Regions from separate parts of the Pseudomonas trivialis genome, predicted to be linked through region 2. Evidence: riboswitches for the same ligand, from Rfam matches in the RefSeq annotation. Region 2 holds a riboswitch; the other holds the start of a gene.
The links. A riboswitch is a leader RNA that binds a small molecule or an ion and turns the genes downstream of it on or off. The one in region 2 is predicted to bind cobalamin.
Positions count from the first base shown of each region.

Region 1: it holds a riboswitch for cobalamin, as region 2 does, so the genes downstream of both, cobW (cobalamin biosynthesis protein CobW) here and cobO (cob(I)yrinic acid a,c-diamide adenosyltransferase) in region 2, are expected to answer to the same signal.

Region 1 covers NZ_CP142151.1:2,207,356-2,215,895, forward strand. The annotation lists gene VRB54_RS09920 (M10 family metallopeptidase C-terminal domain-containing protein) at 1-999, shown strand, start outside; cobalamin riboswitch at 1,051-1,250, shown strand; gene cobW (cobalamin biosynthesis protein CobW) at 1,344-2,405, shown strand; gene cobN (cobaltochelatase subunit CobN) at 2,409-6,170, shown strand; gene VRB54_RS09935 (ATP-binding protein) at 6,215-7,213, shown strand; gene VRB54_RS09940 (vWA domain-containing protein) at 7,216-7,869, shown strand.
Region 2 covers NZ_CP142151.1:3,856,238-3,864,777, forward strand. The annotation lists gene cobD (threonine-phosphate decarboxylase CobD) at 1-460, opposite strand, end outside; gene cbiB (adenosylcobinamide-phosphate synthase CbiB) at 453-1,361, opposite strand; gene bluB (5,6-dimethylbenzimidazole synthase) at 1,358-2,008, opposite strand; gene VRB54_RS16805 (cobyrinate a,c-diamide synthase) at 2,005-3,360, opposite strand; gene cobO (cob(I)yrinic acid a,c-diamide adenosyltransferase) at 3,357-3,968, opposite strand; cobalamin riboswitch at 4,049-4,303, opposite strand; gene VRB54_RS16815 (sorbosone dehydrogenase family protein) at 4,403-5,716, shown strand; gene VRB54_RS16820 (C40 family peptidase) at 5,840-6,385, opposite strand; gene VRB54_RS16825 (C40 family peptidase) at 6,530-7,159, opposite strand; gene hda (DnaA regulatory inactivator Hda) at 7,369-8,073, opposite strand; gene VRB54_RS16835 (AI-2E family transporter) at 8,277-8,540, opposite strand, start outside.

The DNA.
Region 1 (8,540 bases), 1.6 Mb from region 2:
ACCTTTGCCGATGCCATGTTTTCCGAAACTTCTGGGCGGGTGCGCCTGAACTCAAGCCACTGGGTCAATCGCGCGCCCTCCGTAAACGGCTATGGGCGCCAAACGCTGACCCACGAAATCGGCCACTTGCTGGGCGCTGCCCATACCGGTGACTACGACGCGTCGCGGGGCCCGAGCAACTACACAGAGCATGCCGTTTTTGCAGAGGACAGCCGGGCCTACTCGGTCATGAGCTATTTCGAAGCGAGCAATACGGATCATGATCACCAGGGCGAGTACGCCTCGGCACCGTTGATGACTGACATTGCCTGGGCCCAAAAGGCCTACGGCGCCAATTACAAGACCCGTAACACGGATACCACCTACGGCTTCAATTCCAATACCCGGCGAGACGATCTTTCACTGGTATCCCCGCGGGACGGCGCCGTTTTCTGCGTCTGGGACGGCGGCGGTAACGATACGCTGGATTTCTCCGGCTATTACCAGAATCAGGTGATCAATCTGAATGCTGAAACCTTCTCCAATGTCGGCGGGAAGAAGGGCAATGTCTCCATCGCCAGGGACGTTACCGTGGAGAACGCTATCGGCGGTTCCGGCAACGATGTGTTGACCGGCAACGCCGCCGACAACCGGCTTGAAGGCGGTGGCGGCGCCGATCGTCTGCAGGGCGGCGCAGGCCGCGATACCTTCGTGTACGACACCGCCACCGATTCGACGTTACGCAGCACCGACCTGTTGACGGACTTCGTCACCGGCCAGGATAAAATCGATATTTCCGGATTGCTGCGCAAGCATGGCCTCCACGACCTCACTTTCGTCAACCGGCTTTCCGGCCGACCAGGGGAGGCGGGGCTGGGCTACGATCCGCAAAAAAACGAGTCGTGGCTGGTGCTTGACCTGACAGGCAATGGCGAAATTGATTTCTACGTTGAAAGCCAGGGGCGCATCGCGCTCGCCGACATCGTGACGGATGTGCCCATCAAACATCGCTATGTGTAGATCGGCGTGCGGGTCCCGGGTTTCCGACATTGACCGCTTGCCATGCACTGCGTAGCCTTGCGGGTTCGAGGTTCTTCGGCCCAGGCCGAAGCTAAGAAGGGAACGCGGTTCAAGCCGCGGCTGCCCCCGCAACTGTGAAGGGTTCTGCTGACTGCCACGCCACTGCCGATCCGGCGGGAAGGCGCAGTTGGCGCCGGTCGCAAGACCCGCAAGCCCCAAGCCAGGAGACCTGCCTCGCAACCGATTTTCCAATTAAACCGGGCGGGGTGATCCGGTGACGAAATCCGCTGCTGCGCGCCGTCGCAGGGCCACTCGTCCCGTATGCCCGCCCCAAAGGGCATCCGATGAAAACACTGGCCAAACTTCCCGTCACCATCGTCACCGGCTTCCTCGGCTCGGGCAAGACCACCCTGTTGCGCCACATGCTCGACAACGCCCAGGGCCGCCGCATTGCGGTGATCGTCAACGAGTTCGGCGAGCTGGGCATCGACGGTGAAATCCTCAAACAGTGCTCCATCGGTTGCACCGAGGAAGAAGCCAACGGCCGCGTGTATGAACTGGCCAACGGCTGCCTGTGCTGCACCGTGCAGGAAGAGTTCTTCCCGGTGATGCGCGAACTGGTTGCCCGTCGCGGCGACCTTGACCATATCCTTATTGAAACCTCGGGCCTGGCCCTGCCAAAACCCTTGGTGCAGGCCTTCCAATGGCCGGAAATCCGCAGCGCCTGCACCGTGGACGCGGTAATCACCGTGGTCGACAGCCCGGCCGTGGCCGCCGGCACCTTTGCCGCCTTCCCGGACCAGGTCGATGCCCAGCGCAAGCTCGACCCGAACCTGGATCACGAATCGCCGCTGCACGAACTGTTCGCCGACCAACTGGCCAGCGCCGACCTGGTGATCCTCAACAAGGCCGACCTGATCAGCCCCGAAGACCTGGCCCGCGTGCGTCTGGAAGTCGCCGAAGAGCTGCCGCCGGCGGTCAAGGTCATCGAAGCCAGCAGCGGCCGTGTGCCGTTGGACGTACTGATCGGCCTGGGCGCCGGCTCCGAAGAACACATCGACGCGCGCCACAGCCATCACGATGCGCACCACGAAGGTGAAGACGACCACGATCACGACGCCTTCGACTCCATCTCCATCGACCTGCCGCAAGCCGACGAAGCCCTGCTGCTCGACGCCCTGACCCAGTTGGTGGTGCAGCACGGCATCCTGCGTATCAAGGGTTTTGCCGCCATTCCCAACAAACCTATGCGCCTGCTGATCCAGGGCGTGGGTACCCGCTTTGACAAGCACTTCGACCGCGCCTGGGGTGCCGACGAAGCGCGCATCACGCGCCTCGTGCTGATTGGCCAGGAACTGGACGCCGTTGGCCTCGAAGCGCAACTGCGCGCCGCGCTCAGCGTTTAATCCATGCACCTGCTAAGGACCCAGCCCGGTGGTTTCGTCTCGGACGACAATATTGCCGACCTTGGACAGACCCCCGCTGAACTGGTGATCCTGTGCAGCGGCGACTCGAGCCTGGCACTGCTGGCCGAAGCGGCCCGGCAGTTGCCCGACGACTACCCCAGCCTGCGCCTGGCCAACCCGATGCAGGTGCAGAACCACGCCTCGGTCGACCTCTACGTGGACCAGGTGCTGCGCCACGCCAAGGTGATCCTGATCTCGCTGCATGGCGGCATCGGCTATTGGCGCTATGGCGTCGAGCGCCTGGTGGCATTGGCCGAGCGCGGCGTGCAGCTGATTCTGGTGCCGGGGTGCGACCGCCCGGACCCGGAGCTGGGCAGCCTGAGCACCGTCGGAGTGCAGGAGCGCGACCGTCTGTGGCACTTCCTGCGCCAGGGCGGTTTGGGCAATGCACTGAATTTCTATCGCTGCCTGGCTTCGGGATACCTGGGCCGCGACTATGGGTGGGCCGAGCCGCAGACCCTGCCGCGGACTGCCATTTATCACCCGCATAACGCCAATGCCGCGCTGCAGGACTGGCAGGCAGCGTGGCGCGCTGATCTGCCGGTCGCAGCGGTACTGTTCTACCGCTCGCATTTGCAGGCGGCCAACACCGGTTTTATCGACGTGTTCTGTCAACGCTTGCAGGCGGCGGGCCTCAACCCGCTGCCGATGGCGGTGGCCAGCCTCAAAGAGCCCGGCTGCCTCGCGGTGGTCGAGGACCTGCTCGACGAAGTACAGGCGGCGGTGATCCTCAACACCACCGGATTTGCCCAGTCCAGCCCCGAAGCACCGCATCTGCGCCCGTTTCGTCGCAATATCCCGGTGATCCAGGCGATCTGCGCGCAAGACAACCAGCCCGGCTGGGAAGCCAGCGCACAGGGTCTCGGCCCGCGCGACCTGGCGATGCATATCGCCTTGCCGGAGCTGGACGGGCGCATCATCAGCAGGCCCATCAGCTTCAAGGACCTGGCCTGGCGCAGCGAGCGCAGCCAGTCGGACGTGGTGTGCTACCGCGCCGCGCCCGAGCGCATGGACTTCGTCGCCGAGCTGGCGCGACGCTGGGTCGAACTGGCGCGGGTGCCCAACGGCGACAAACGCATCGCGCTGATCCTCGCCAACTACCCGACCCGCGACGGCCGCATCGGCAATGGCGTGGGCCTGGACACTCCGGCCGCCGCGCTGAATATCCTGCGTGCCCTGCAGGCCGAAGGTTATCCGCTGCCGGACGCGTTGCCGGAAAGCGGCACGGCGTTGATCCACGAGTTGCTCGGCGGCGTCACCAACGACCTCGACAGCCTCGACCTGCGGCCCTGCCACCAGAGCCTGGGCCTGGACGACTACGCGGCGATGTTTGCGCGCCTGCCCGCCGCCAATCAGCAGGCGGTGCTTGAGCGCTGGGGCGCGCCGCAGAATGATCCGATGTGCCGCGATGGCCGCCTGATGATCGCCGGGTTACGCCTGGGCCTGACCTTCGTCGGCATCCAGCCGGCGCGGGGTTATCAGGTGGACGCCAGCGCCGTGTACCACGACCCCGATCTGGTGCCGCCCCACGGTTACCTGGCGTTCTACTTCTGGCTGCGCCACACCTATGGCGCTCACGGCGTGATTCACGTCGGCAAGCACGGCAACCTCGAATGGCTGCCGGGCAAGGGCGTGGGCCTGTCGGAAAACTGCTGGCCGGACGCATTGCTCGGGCCGTTGCCGAATATCTATCCATTCATCGTCAACGATCCGGGTGAGGGCGCCCAGGCCAAGCGGCGGACCCAGGCGGTGATCATCGACCACCTGATGCCGCCGCTGACCCGCGCCGAAACCTACGGCCCGTTGCGCAACCTCGAGCTGCTGGCGGACGAGTATTACGAAGCGCAGTTGCTCGACCCGCGGCGCGCGCTGGCGCTGCAAAAGGACATCCTCGCGCTGGTGCGCGAAACCCGGATCGACCAGGAGCTGGCGCTGGACAGCGACGCCGAGGCGGCCGTGTGGCTGCCGCGCCTTGACACCTACCTGTGCGATCTCAAGGAGTCGCAGATCCGCGACGGCCTGCATATCTTTGGTGAGTCGCCCCAAGGCCGCCTGCGCATCGACACGTTGCTGGCGTTGCTGCGCATTCCGCGTGACGACGGTCGCGGCGCGCAATCGAGTCTGCTGCGCGTGTTGGCCAAGGCATTCGCGCTGGGTTTCGACCCGCTGGACTGCGCGTTGGCCGAGCCGTGGAGCGGCCCGCGCCCCGACGTGTTGCAGCGCATCGATCCACAGCGTTGGCGCACCGCCGGTGACACCCGCGAACGTCTGGAGCTGTACGCGGCGCGCTTGATCGAGCAGGCGCTCGAAGGCCCGCTGGAGCAGCTTGAGGCGCCAGGCTGGGAGGACGTGAAAGCGGTGATCGAGCATTTGCGCATTATCGTCGCGCCGCGCCTGGACGCCTGTGGCCCGGCGGAAATGCGCGGTTTGCTGGATGCCTTGAGTGGCCGCTTCGTGCCGGCGGGGCCAAGTGGTGCGCCGAGCCGTGGGCGTCTCGACGTGCTGCCCACCGGGCGCAACTTTTTCAGCGTGGACGTACGCAACCTGCCGACCACCACCGCCTGGCGCATCGGTTTCCAGTCGGCCAACCTGATCCTTGAGCGGCACTTGCAGGACCACGGCGACCACCTGCGCCAGCTCGGCCTGTCGGTGTGGGGCACCGCCACCATGCGCACCGGCGGCGATGACATCGCCCAGGCCATGGCGTTGATGGGCGTGCGTCCGGTGTGGGCCACCGGCAGTCAGCGCGTGGACGATTTCGAGATCCTGCCGATCAGCCTGCTCGACCGCCCGCGCGTGGACGTGACGCTGCGCGTGTCCGGGTTCTTCCGCGACGCCTTCGCCAACCTGATCCGCCTGTTCGATGCGGCGGTGCAGGCGGTGGCGGCGCTGGATGAGCCGGATGACATGAACCCGCTGGCGGCCAAGGTGCGCAGTGAGCGCGAGGCTCTGCGCATGGCCGGCCTGGACGAAGACGCGGCGGCAAAACAGGCGGGCTGGCGCATCTTCGGCGCCAAACCGGGCGCTTACGGTGCCGGTGTGCAGGGCGCCATTGACGGGCGCCTGTGGCAGAGCCGCGAGGACCTGGCCGAGGTCTACCTCAATTGGGGCGGCTACGCCTACGGCGGTGCCGATGAAGGCACCGAGGCCCGCGAGCCTTTCGCGCGGCGCTTGAGCCAAGTGCAGGCGGTGGTGCAGAACCAGGACAATCGCGAGCACGACCTGCTCGATTCCAACGACTACTACCAATTCCAGGGCGGCATGCTCGCCGCCGTGGAAACCCTGAGCGGCGACAAGGCCGCCAGCTACCATGGCGACCACAGCCAGCCGGACCTGCCGAAAATACGGACGCTGAAGGAAGAACTCAACCGGGTGATTCGCTCCCGTGCAGCCAACCCCAAGTGGATCGACGGCGTGAAGCGCCATGGCTATAAAGGCGCGTTCGAGATGGCCGCGACCGTGGACAACCTGTTCGCCTTCGACGCCACCACCGAGCTGATCGACGATCACCAATACGCCTTGCTCGCCGACGCCTACCTGCTCGACCCGGACACCCGCGCCTTCGTGCAACAGCACAACCCGGCGGCGTTGCGTGACATGACCGAACGCATGCTCGAAGCCCAGCAGCGCGGCCAGTGGCAAGCGCCGGGCGCCTACCGTGAAGCGCTGGAAAACCTGTTGCTCGATATAGAAGAAGACAGCTGATGAGCGATCGCCACAATAAGTGGCAGAATTTAAAGAGAACCGGTATGACCGATATTCCACATTTCCCGCTGTCCGCCGTCGTCGGCGCCGACGAGCTGAAACTGGCGCTGTGCCTGGCTGCCATCGATCCGAAGATCGGCGGTGTGCTGATCGAAGGCCCGCGCGGCATGGCCAAGTCGACCCTGGCCCGTGGCCTGGCGGACCTGCTCGCCAGCGGGCAGTTCGTCACCTTGCCCCTGGGCGCCACCGAAGAGCGGCTGGTCGGCACCCTCGACCTTGACGCGGCGCTGGGCGAAGGCCGCGCGCAGTTTTCCCCCGGCGTGTTGGTCAAGGCCGATGGCGGTGTGCTGTATGTGGATGAAGTCAACCTGCTGCCCGACCATCTGGTCGACCTGCTGCTGGACGTTGCCGCCAGCGGCACCAACCTGGTCGAGCGCGACGGCATTTCCCACCGGCATGCGGCGCGCTTCGTGTTGATCGGCACCATGAACCCGGAGGAGGGTGAGTTGCGCCCGCAGTTGCTCGACCGCTTCGGGTTCAACGTGGCGTTGAGCGGCTACACCTTGCCGGCCGAGCGTGGGCAGATCATCCGCCGCCGCCTGGATTTCGACAGCGACCCCGCTGCCTTCTGCGCGCAATGGGCCGAGCCTCAGGCCGCCTTGCGCGCGCGTTGCACCCAGGCGCGTGCGCGGCTTGAGCGTATTGCCCTGGATGACGAGGCGCTGACGCAAATTACCGAGCGCTGCTTTGCCGCCGGTGTCGACGGCCTGCGCGCCGACCTGGTCTGGCTGCGCGGCGCCCGTGCCCATGCAGCCTGGCGCGGCGCTGATGCCATCGCCGAGGAAGACATCCAGGCCGTGGCCGAATTTGCCTTGCGTCATCGCCGCCAGGAGCAATCCCCGCCGGCGAGCCCGCCCGATCAAGGCCAGTCTGCGCAGCCGTCCGACACCTCGCCGGGCCAGGGCCAGTGGGGCGACCTGCCCGCACCGGCACTGCCCACCGGCGCGCGCCGGGAAGTGCCCGCCTGGCCAAAAAAGCCCTAGGCATCCGCCCTCGACCTGACCGGGGGGCGGATGCACGGCCCCGAGCGGGCAGAGTCACCAGCGGCAGGCACGGCAAGGCGCGCGACGCAGAGCAGGGCACCGTCAACTGGCCGGGCACCTTGCTCGGCGGGCGCCCACACTCGCGTGAGGATTTACGCTTCCAGCAGCGCAATCGTGCGGCCCATGAGCTGTGGCTGGTGATCGTCGACGCCTCGGCCTCCACTCGGCGGCACAGCGCACTGACCGATGCCAAGGGCCTGCTCGCGCAGCTGTTCGATGACGCTTACCGGCAACGGGCGCGCATGGCCTTGCTGACCGCCAGCGGGTCATCGCCGCAGTGGCAGGTTCAAGGCCTGAAAGCCGCCAAGGGCCTGGCAGACTGGCTGGCGCAACTGGGCGCCGGCGGCGGCACGCCCTTGCTCGCGGCGTTGAGCGAGGCCGCGCAGTGGCTGCAGGTGCGGCGCAAACGTCATCCCACTGAGCAGCAACGCCTGTTGATCATCACGGATGGCCGACTCAAGGCCATCGATCAACTGCCCCAACTCGACTGCCCGGGCCTGCTGGTGGATATCGAACGCGGCCCGATCCGGCTGGGAAGGGCGCAACAGCTGGCAGACGGATTGAACCTGGATTATCAGCATATCGATGCCAGGTAGCGCTGCAGAGCATCCTGTGTAAGCCGTTTCAACCTGTGGCGAGCGGGTCCTGTGGGTGCGGGGCTTGCCCTAATGCAGGCAGTTAAGCGCAGGTCCCCCTGTGGGAGCGGGCTTGCCCGCGAAGGCGATTTTCGGTGTACATGTCCGTTTCTGCGGTAACGGCGACTTAAGGTTCCGCTCTTACAGCGGGTCACTTTTGTAAAGGCACAAAAGTAACCAAAAAGCCTTCGCCCCAACACTCGGCACCTCGCTAATGCTCGGTGTGCCCGAACGTAGGCTTGAATCCGTGGGCCGCCGCAATGGGCCATCCCTGGCCCAGTGCGGCTAACCCGGCGTCCTGCCGGGTTACCCACGGATTCAAGCCTGCGTTCGGCCAGCGTGTTTGACGGGGCGCTTCCAGATCAAAAGCAAAAGCGCGGCGGCCCGAGAGCCGACCGAAATGGTCTGCCGAACGAGGTACAACATGTGGGAGCGGGCTTGCCCGCGAAAGCGGTGGGTCAGCCAGCGTCAATGTTTGCCGGGCCAACGCCTTCGCGGGCAAGCCCGCTCCCACATTTGATCTGCGTCGCTATGAGCATAGCGTTCGCTTAACTGAACGGCATCAGGGCAAGCCCGCTCTCCACAACAAACCTCAAGTGAAACCTTTTCCCATTCCGCTTGTCCCCGCTTCC
Region 2 (8,540 bases):
CCAGGCGGGCGTGCCAATCGAGCAGGCGTTGCGGGCTCAGGCTCAACCCGGTGGGGTTGTTCGGGTTGACCACCACCAGCACATCGAGGCTGTCGATAAAGAAGTCGACTTCCTGCTCCTGCACTTCGCGCACCACATACCCGGCACGACGCCAGGCCTCGGCGTGTTCGGCATAACACGGCGACAAGACGCCGACCTTGCCGGAGCGACGCAGGCGCGGCAGTAGCTGGATGGCCATCTGGGAACCGGCCACCGGCAACACATGCGCCGCGCCGTAATACTCGCTGGCGGCCAACTCCAGGCCATCGTCGGTTTCCGGCAGGCGCGCCCAGGCCCGCAGCGGGATCTCGGGGATCGGCCATGGCCACGGCGCCAGGCCGCTGGACAGGTCGAGCCACTGATCTTCGGCAATACCGTATTGAATGGCCGCCTTGCGCAGCCGTCCGCCGTGCTCAAGCATAAAATTGCGCCCCCGCGCACAGGATCAGCAGCCACAACCATACGCCGCGCTGCACCAGTTGCCAGCCCCGCTCGATGGCATCGGCATCCGCCGGCGGGCCTTCGCCCAGCGGTGGACGCTGGTGCAGCTCGCCGTGATAAATCGCCGCACCGCCAAGCGCCACGCCCAGCGCGCCCGCGCCGGCCGCCATCACCGGCCCGGCGTTGGGGCTGTCCCAGGTCGGGCCCTGGGTGCGCCAGCACTTGAGCGCCAGGCGGGTCTTGCCCAGCACGGCGTAGGTCAAGGCCACCAGCCGTGCGGGAATATAGTTGAGCACATCGTCAATCCTGGCCGCCGCCCAGCCGAAGCGCTCGAAACGTTCAGTGCGGTAGCCCCACATCGCGTCCAGCGTATTGCTCAGACGATAGAGCACCACGCCCGGCACGCCGGCAACCACAAACCAGAACAGTGCGGCAAATACCGCGTCGCTGCCGTTTTCCAGCACCGATTCGGTGGCGGCGCGGGCGACGTCGGTGGCGTCCAGTTCGGCGGTCTCGCGGCTGACGAGGTAGCTCACCCGTGCGCGCGCCTCAACCAGATCATCACTGCGCAGGGCCTGGGCCACGGGCATCACATGTTCGCCCAGGCTGCGCATGCCCAGGGCGCAGTACAACGCGAGGACCTCCAGCGCCCAGCCAATGTAGGGCGCCCATGACAACGCGGTGGCCAGCAGGGTCAACGGCACCACCGTGATCACCCAGGCGGTCACGCCATGGCTGCGCCAGCCGCGTCCACCGCTGTTGAAGCGTTGCTCGATACGCCCGGCGAAATTGCCAAACGCCACCAGCGGATGCCAGCGCCGGGGCTCACCCAGCAGCGCGTCCAGCGCCACCGCAGCGACGCACAGCAAGGCCACACTCATTGACTCACTCCCCACGCATTTTCATACAGCATGTCACTCAAGGGTTGCGGCTCGCGCCAGCCTTCAAGCTGCAGCATCGGCGCCGGATAAAACTCGGCGACCGGGCCCAGGCACAACACGGCCAGGGGTTTGGCGCCTGGCGGCAAGCCCAGCAGGTCGGCCAGGGCCTGGGGCTCGAACAGCGACACCCAGCCCATGCCCAGCCCTTCCACCCGTGCTGCCAGCCACAGGTTCTGGATCGCGCAGGACAGCGAGGCCATGTCCATTTCCGGCAAGGTGCGACGGCCGAAGATATGCCGCTCACGGTCATCCATCAGCGCCGCCACCAGCACTTCAGCACAGTCATGGATGCCTTCGACCTTGAGCTTCATGAACTGGTCGGAGCACTCCCCCAGGGCCTGGGCGGTGCGCACGCGCTCCTCTTCCACCAGTTGCTGAATCCGCCCGCGCAACGAGCGGTCGCTGATACGGATAAACCGCCACGGCTGCATCAGGCCGACACTGGGGGCCTGGTGTGCGGCCTGGAGCAGGCGCTGCAGTAATTCGGGTGTGACCGTGCCACCGCTGAAGTGACGCATGTCACGGCGTTCGGCGATGGCGCGGTAGACGGCGTCGCGCTCGGCCTGGGGGAATGCGTGGTCGGTCATGGCCCTGTCGCGGGCAAGCCCGCTCCCACCGTTTGATCTGTGAACGCTGTCTTGAGGTCCGGCGCAAAAAGCGCGGCCACCGCCGCCGGATTCGACGGAAAGTAAAAGTGCACATAGGAAGCGGTCATGCGTCCCTGCCGATACACCGCCTCGGCGCCGCGCCCGCCATTGGGGCTCAGGCCACGGGCGATCGGCTGCCACTCGGTGCTGGTCAAGGAGTGGTGATAGGTATGCCCGCGCAACGTGCCCTCCGGCAGCTCGACACTCTGCAGCGCCAGCGCTGCCAGTTTTTTCTGCATCACCGCATCGCCCTGCAACAGGCCCACCAGTTCGGCGCGGGTGCCGTCGACGTCGGTGAGCGAGTCGAGCAGGTACAACATGCCCCCACACTCGGCGAGCAAGGGTTTGTTCGCCGCGTGATGGGCGCGAATGGACGCGAGCATCGAGGTATTGTGCGACAGCGCCTGGTGGTGCAGCTCCGGGTAACCACCGGGCAGGTAGAGGCTGTCGGCCTCAGGCAGCTGGCTATCGTGGAGCGGAGAAAAGAACGTCAGCTCGGCGCCCATCGCCCGCAACAGGTCCAGGCTGGCGCCATAGGTGAAGGCAAACGCTTCGTCCCGAGCAATGGCAATGCGCACGCCGGCGAGCAGCGGCTCGGCCTCGATCATTTCAGGCACGGCAAAGGTCACCGGCGGCGGCACCGCCACTTCGCAACTGCTGCCCAAGGCCTGGGCGGCGGCGTCCAGGCGCGCGTCGAGGTCATTGAGTTCACTGGCCTGCACCAGGCCCAGGTGGCGGCTGGGCAGTTCGATACCGGTCTCGCGGGACAGCGCGCCGTACCAGCGCAGGCCTTCGGTGAGGCTGCCTTCGAGCAGTTGCGCATGGCGCAGGGTACCGACCCGGTTGGCCAGTACGCCAGCGAACGGTAGATCCGGCTGGTAGCGCGCCAGGCCCAGAGCCAGTGCGCCGAAAGTCTGCGCCATGGCGGTGCCGTCGATCACGCCGAGCACCGGCACGCCGAAATGTCGCGCCAGGTCGGCGCTGGAGGGCGTGCCGTCGAACAGGCCCATGACGCCTTCAATCAGAATAAGGTCGGCCTCGCCCGCCGCTTCCCACAACAGGCGACGACTTTCCTGCTCGCCCACCATCCACATGTCCAACTGATACACCGGCGCACCACTGGCGCGCTCGTGGATCATCGGGTCGAGGAAGTCCGGGCCGCACTTGAACACGCGCACCTTGCGCCCAAGGTTGCGGTGCAAGCGTGCCAGGGCGGCAGTCACAGTGGTTTTGCCCTGGCCGGACGCCGGTGCGGCGATCAGAACGGCCGGGCAATGACGGGGCTGATTCAAAGTTCGACGCCCTTCTGAGCCTTGATACCGGCCTGGAATGCGTGCTTGAGCATGCCCATTTCGGTGACGGTATCGCCCATTTCAATCAGCTCGGGCTTGGCGCCACGGCCGGTGACCACCACGTGTTGCATCGGCGGGCGGGCCTGCAGGTCGCTGAGGACCTGATCGAGGTTGAGGTAGCCGTGCTTGAGGGCGATGTTCAGTTCGTCCAGCACCACCAGGCCGATGGAGGGGTCTTGCAGCATCGCCCGGGACACCGCCCAGGCGGCCTCGGCGGCGGCGATGTCGCGCTGGCGGTCCTGGGTTTCCCAGGTGAAGCCTTCGCCCATCACGTGAAAGCGCACCTGCTCGGGGAAACGGCGGAAGAACATCTCTTCGCCGGTGCTGAAACGCCCCTTGATGAACTGCACCACGCCGCACTGCATGCCATGGCCCATGGCGCGGGCCAGCATGCCGAAGGCCGAGCTGCTCTTGCCTTTGCCGTTGCCGGTGAGCACCAGCAGCAAGCCGCACTCATTCGGCGAATTGGCGATGCGCTCGTCGATCACGGCTTTTTTGCGCAGCATGCGCGCCAGATGGCGCTCGTCGCGTTCGGGGGAATCGGTCATGGCAGCTCTCCGTTGGGGCTGGACAAAAACGGCGGGCAGGAAACAAGCGCATACAGACAGCCAAGCATCGCCCACCGTGATGCTGTTGAATGTTCAAGGCCGGTCTCCGGACTCATGAGCGGCGCCTGCACGTATCAAGCGCAGGCAGGCCGGCGGCGCGCCTTCCCATATCGCGCACGATACAGTGGCAAACAGCACCGTTTTGACTCATTTACCGTTGCGGGGGCAGCGCCGGGATCGCGGCAGCACTGTGTACAAGTGCGCTCACTCACCGGCTTCCCTGTTTCACTCTGTCGACGCACGCGCCACGGAGCACCTGGAACAAGCGGCGAAGGTTAGTGGGTTGGGGGTGGAGCGTCAATTAAAGCTGGCCTGGCACTTGAACCATCCCGCGCAGGCAATCCTCTACCCTTACAGGCATTCAGGAGAAAATCATGCATAAAACAAGACTCGCCCTACTCATCATGCTCGCCGGCACCCTCGCCGCCTGCGGTGAAAGCTCGACGTTGCAGGTCTCGGATGGCACCGGGCCGTCGCCCAAATTGCCGCAGCCGAACAAGACGCTGATCCCCACCGTGAACATCGCACCGGCCATCGGCTGGCCTGAAGGCGCCAAGCCGACGGCCGCCGCCGGCACTCAGGTGGCCGCGTTCGCCGAAGGCCTGGACCACCCGCGCTGGCTGTATGTGTTGCCCAATGGCGACGTGCTGGTGGCCGAAACCAACGCGCCGCCCATGCCGGATGATGCCAAGGGTATTCGCGGCTGGGTGATGGAAAAAGTCATGGGCCGCGCCGGCGCTGGCGTGCCGAGCCCGAACCGCATCACTCTGCTGCGCGATGCCGACCATGACGGTGTGGCCGAGACACGCACAGTGTTCCTGGAAAATCTCAACTCGCCATTCGGCATGACCCTGGTGGGCAACGACCTCTACGTGACCGACTCGGACAAACTGCTGCGCTTTGCCTATCAGCCGGGCGAAACCGCGATCAAAACCCAGGGCACAACGGTCGTCGATTTGCCGGGCGGCCCGCTGAACCACCACTGGACAAAAAACGTGGTGGCGAGCAAGGACGGCAGCAAGCTGTACGTGAGTGTCGGCTCCAACAGTAACGTCGGCGAAAACGGCCTGGAAGCCGAACAAGGCCGCGCAGCGATCTGGGAAGTTGACCGCGCCACCGGCCAGCACCGGATTTTCGCCTCAGGCTTGCGCAACCCCAACGGCATGGCCTGGGAACCGCAAAGCGGCAAACTGTGGACGGCAGTCAACGAGCGCGACGAAATCGGCAGCGACCTGGTGCCGGACTACATCACTTCGGTCAAGGATGGCGGCTTTTATGGCTGGCCGTTCAGTTACTACGGTCAGCATGTGGATGTGCGCGTGACGCCGCAGCACCCGGAGCTTGTCGCCAAGGCCATTGCGCCGGACTACGCCGTGGGCCCGCATACCGCTTCACTGGGCCTGACCTTTGCCGAAGGCAGTAAACTCCCGGCGCCATTCAGCAACGGCGCGTTCATCGGCCAGCACGGCTCGTGGAACCGCAAGCCGCACAGTGGCTACAAGGTGATCTTCGTGCCGTTCGAAGGCGGGCAACCCAAGGGGCAGCCGGTGGACGTGCTGACCGGCTTCCTCGACAAGGACGAGAAAGCCATGGGCCGGCCGGTGGGCGTGGTGATCGATCAGCAGGGGGATCTGCTGGTGGCTGATGATGTGGGGAATAAGGTGTGGCGAGTTTCAGCAGCTAAATAAACGCCACAAAAAAGGTGAGAGGGGGTTTGCTCCCGATAGCAGTGGGTCAGTCAATAAGTTCCTGGACTGAAGCACCGTCATCGGGAGCAAGCCCCCTCCCACATGTGGATCCTGGTTTCAGCGTTAAGGATTGCGCGCCAGATGCTCGGCCGGCAATACGCGCTTGGCGCTCAGGTACGCATTCTGCCAATACGCCTTGGACAGGGTATCCAGCTTCACTGTGCCGCCGGTTTGTGGCGCGTGCACGAAACGACCTTCACCCACGTAGATGCCCGCATGGCTGACGCGGGAACCGCCGCCGGTGGCGAAGAACAGCAAATCACCGGTCTGCAGGTTCTGCTCACTCACATCCTGGGCGCGCATCACGATCAGTTCGCGGGTAGTACGCGGCAGGGAAATACCGGCCGCATCACGATAGACGAACCCGATCAGGCCACTGCAATCGAATCCCGAGTCCGGCGTATTACCGCCCCAGCGATAGGGTGTGCCAACCAGGCCGAGTGCACGGAAAAGCACGTCTTCGGCCGCAGGCGAGAAACTCTGGGTGGCAGCGTAGTTGAACACCGGCTTGGGCTTGACGGCGACAGGCGCCGGCGGCGGTGGACGGCTTGCGCAGGCGCTGAGCAGCGCGGCGCAAACAAGAAGCATGAGGCGGGCCGAGGTCGACATGGGCAGAACAATCCTGGTCTGGATGCGGCTTTCGCTGCCGTACGCTGAAAACCAGAACGCGCAAGCAAAGCTCGCGCGAACGGATTACAACAATGTCCAGGGATTCTAGCGCTTACGCGTCAAACTTCAAGTATCACTTTAACTTTACTTACTGGCGGTCACTGTGGACGGGGCCATGGCCAGTGCGCGCTTGGCTTCAATGAAGGTCTTGCTCCAGTAGCTGTCGCCCAGGCTGTCGACTCGAACACCGCCACTGCGACGGCTGCTGGAGTGGATAAACTGGTTATCGCCCAGGTAGATACCGGCGTGGCTGACACGACCACGGCCCGCTGTACTGAAGAAAAGCAGATCGCCAGGCTTGAGGTTGTTGCGTGCGACCAACGGTGCTTTCACGTTGATCATTTCGCGCGTCGAGCGTGGCAGATTCATGCCCGCCTCTTCACGAAACAGATAACCGATGAAACCGCTGCAATCGAAGCCGGCTTCAGAGGTACCGCCGAAACGGTAACGGGTACCGATCAGCGACATGCCGCGTTCCAGGATGCTGTCGGCCAGCACCGGAAGCTGGTAAGGCTTGCTGCCGGAGAAATCGGTCAGCTCTTTTTCGGTTGCCAGCTCTTCTTCGTAAACAGAAGCAGACTGAGCAGCAACGAATTTTGCCTGGCTTTGAACCTGTGGTTTTTGCTGGACAGCCACTTGCTGGGGCTGGGAGGCGCAACCAAACAACAGGGTGACAAGTGCGAGAGGCACGAGGGGTGCGAAGCGATTTAGCATGGGCACGACCGTGGCTGGTATGTAAAGAAGCCGAGACTATGCCCGCTATCGGATCGATTTGCAAATTCAATCGAGGTCTATGTGACTTGGCGATTGGACTGCGCCATCTAAGCCGTAATTCCATTTAATGAGCAAAATGCGTAGCCGGCGAGGCTAAAACGCAGGATTTCTGGCGCCTGAAAAATGCCGAACCGTTGCGAATCAACCGGTTACCAGCCCAACGTCTCTTTGAGAAAAGGGATCGTCAATTTTCTTTGTGCCTGCAGGGAGGCCTGGTCAAGTTGTTCGAGCAAATCGAACAACGCGCTCATGCTGCGGGTGCCACGGGTGAGAATAAAATGCCCGACTTCGTCGGTAAGGTGCAGGCCGCGACGGGATGCGCGTAATTGCAGGGCCCGCAATTTGTCTTCGTCGGACAAGGGACGCATCTGAAAGATCAGCGCCAGGGTGAGGCGTGACTTGAGGTCGGCCAGTTTGACCGGCAATTCCCGGGGCGAGGTGGAGGCGGCAATCAACAGGCGCCTGCCGCTGTCACGCAGGCGGTTGAACAGATGGAACAAGGCTTCTTCCCACTGCGCCTTGCCGGCGATGACCTGCAGGTCATCCAGGCACACCAGTTCGTATTGCTCGAGGTTGTCGAAGATGCCGATGCCACGGTCCATCAGCTCGGCCAGCGGCAGATACACCGCCGGCTCGCCCATCTGCTCGAAGCGCAGGCACGCGGCCTGCAACAGGTGGGTACGTCCCACGCCATGCTTGCCCCACAGATAGATCAGGCTTTCGGTCCACCCGGCGTCGGCTTCGCATAGCCGCTCGACATAGCCGAGTGCTGCGGCATTGGCGCCTGGGTAGTAATTGATAAAGGTTGCGTCATCACGCAGACGCACACCTAGGGGCAGCTGAATCGGTTTCATGCTGACTGAACGGCTCCCATCGAACCGCTAGTGGCCTCTGTGTAAAGTTGGCAAAGTCTATACCCGTGACGCCGGGCGCACAATGCAGCAGACCACAAGCAAAATCAAAGGTTTGCGCTAACCTGCCGGTTTGCACGGAGTGTTTGACGCGCCCACCTCATAAACAACAAACCCGGCCATGAGCCGGGTTTGTCGCACTGCGATTACAGCTCGGGGTCTTCGACACCCGTGTACACATCCGAATCCTTGTACAGCACGTGCACATGACGCACCAACACCATAATCACCGCCGCCACAGGCAAAGCCAGCAGGATGCCGGTAAAACCGAACAGCTCACCGCCCGCCAGGATCGCAAAGATCACCGCCACCGGGTGCAGGCCGATCCGATCACCCACCAGCAGGGGCGTCAGCACCATGCCTTCAAGGGCCTGGCCGACCATGAACACCGCGACAATCCCCAGCATCGG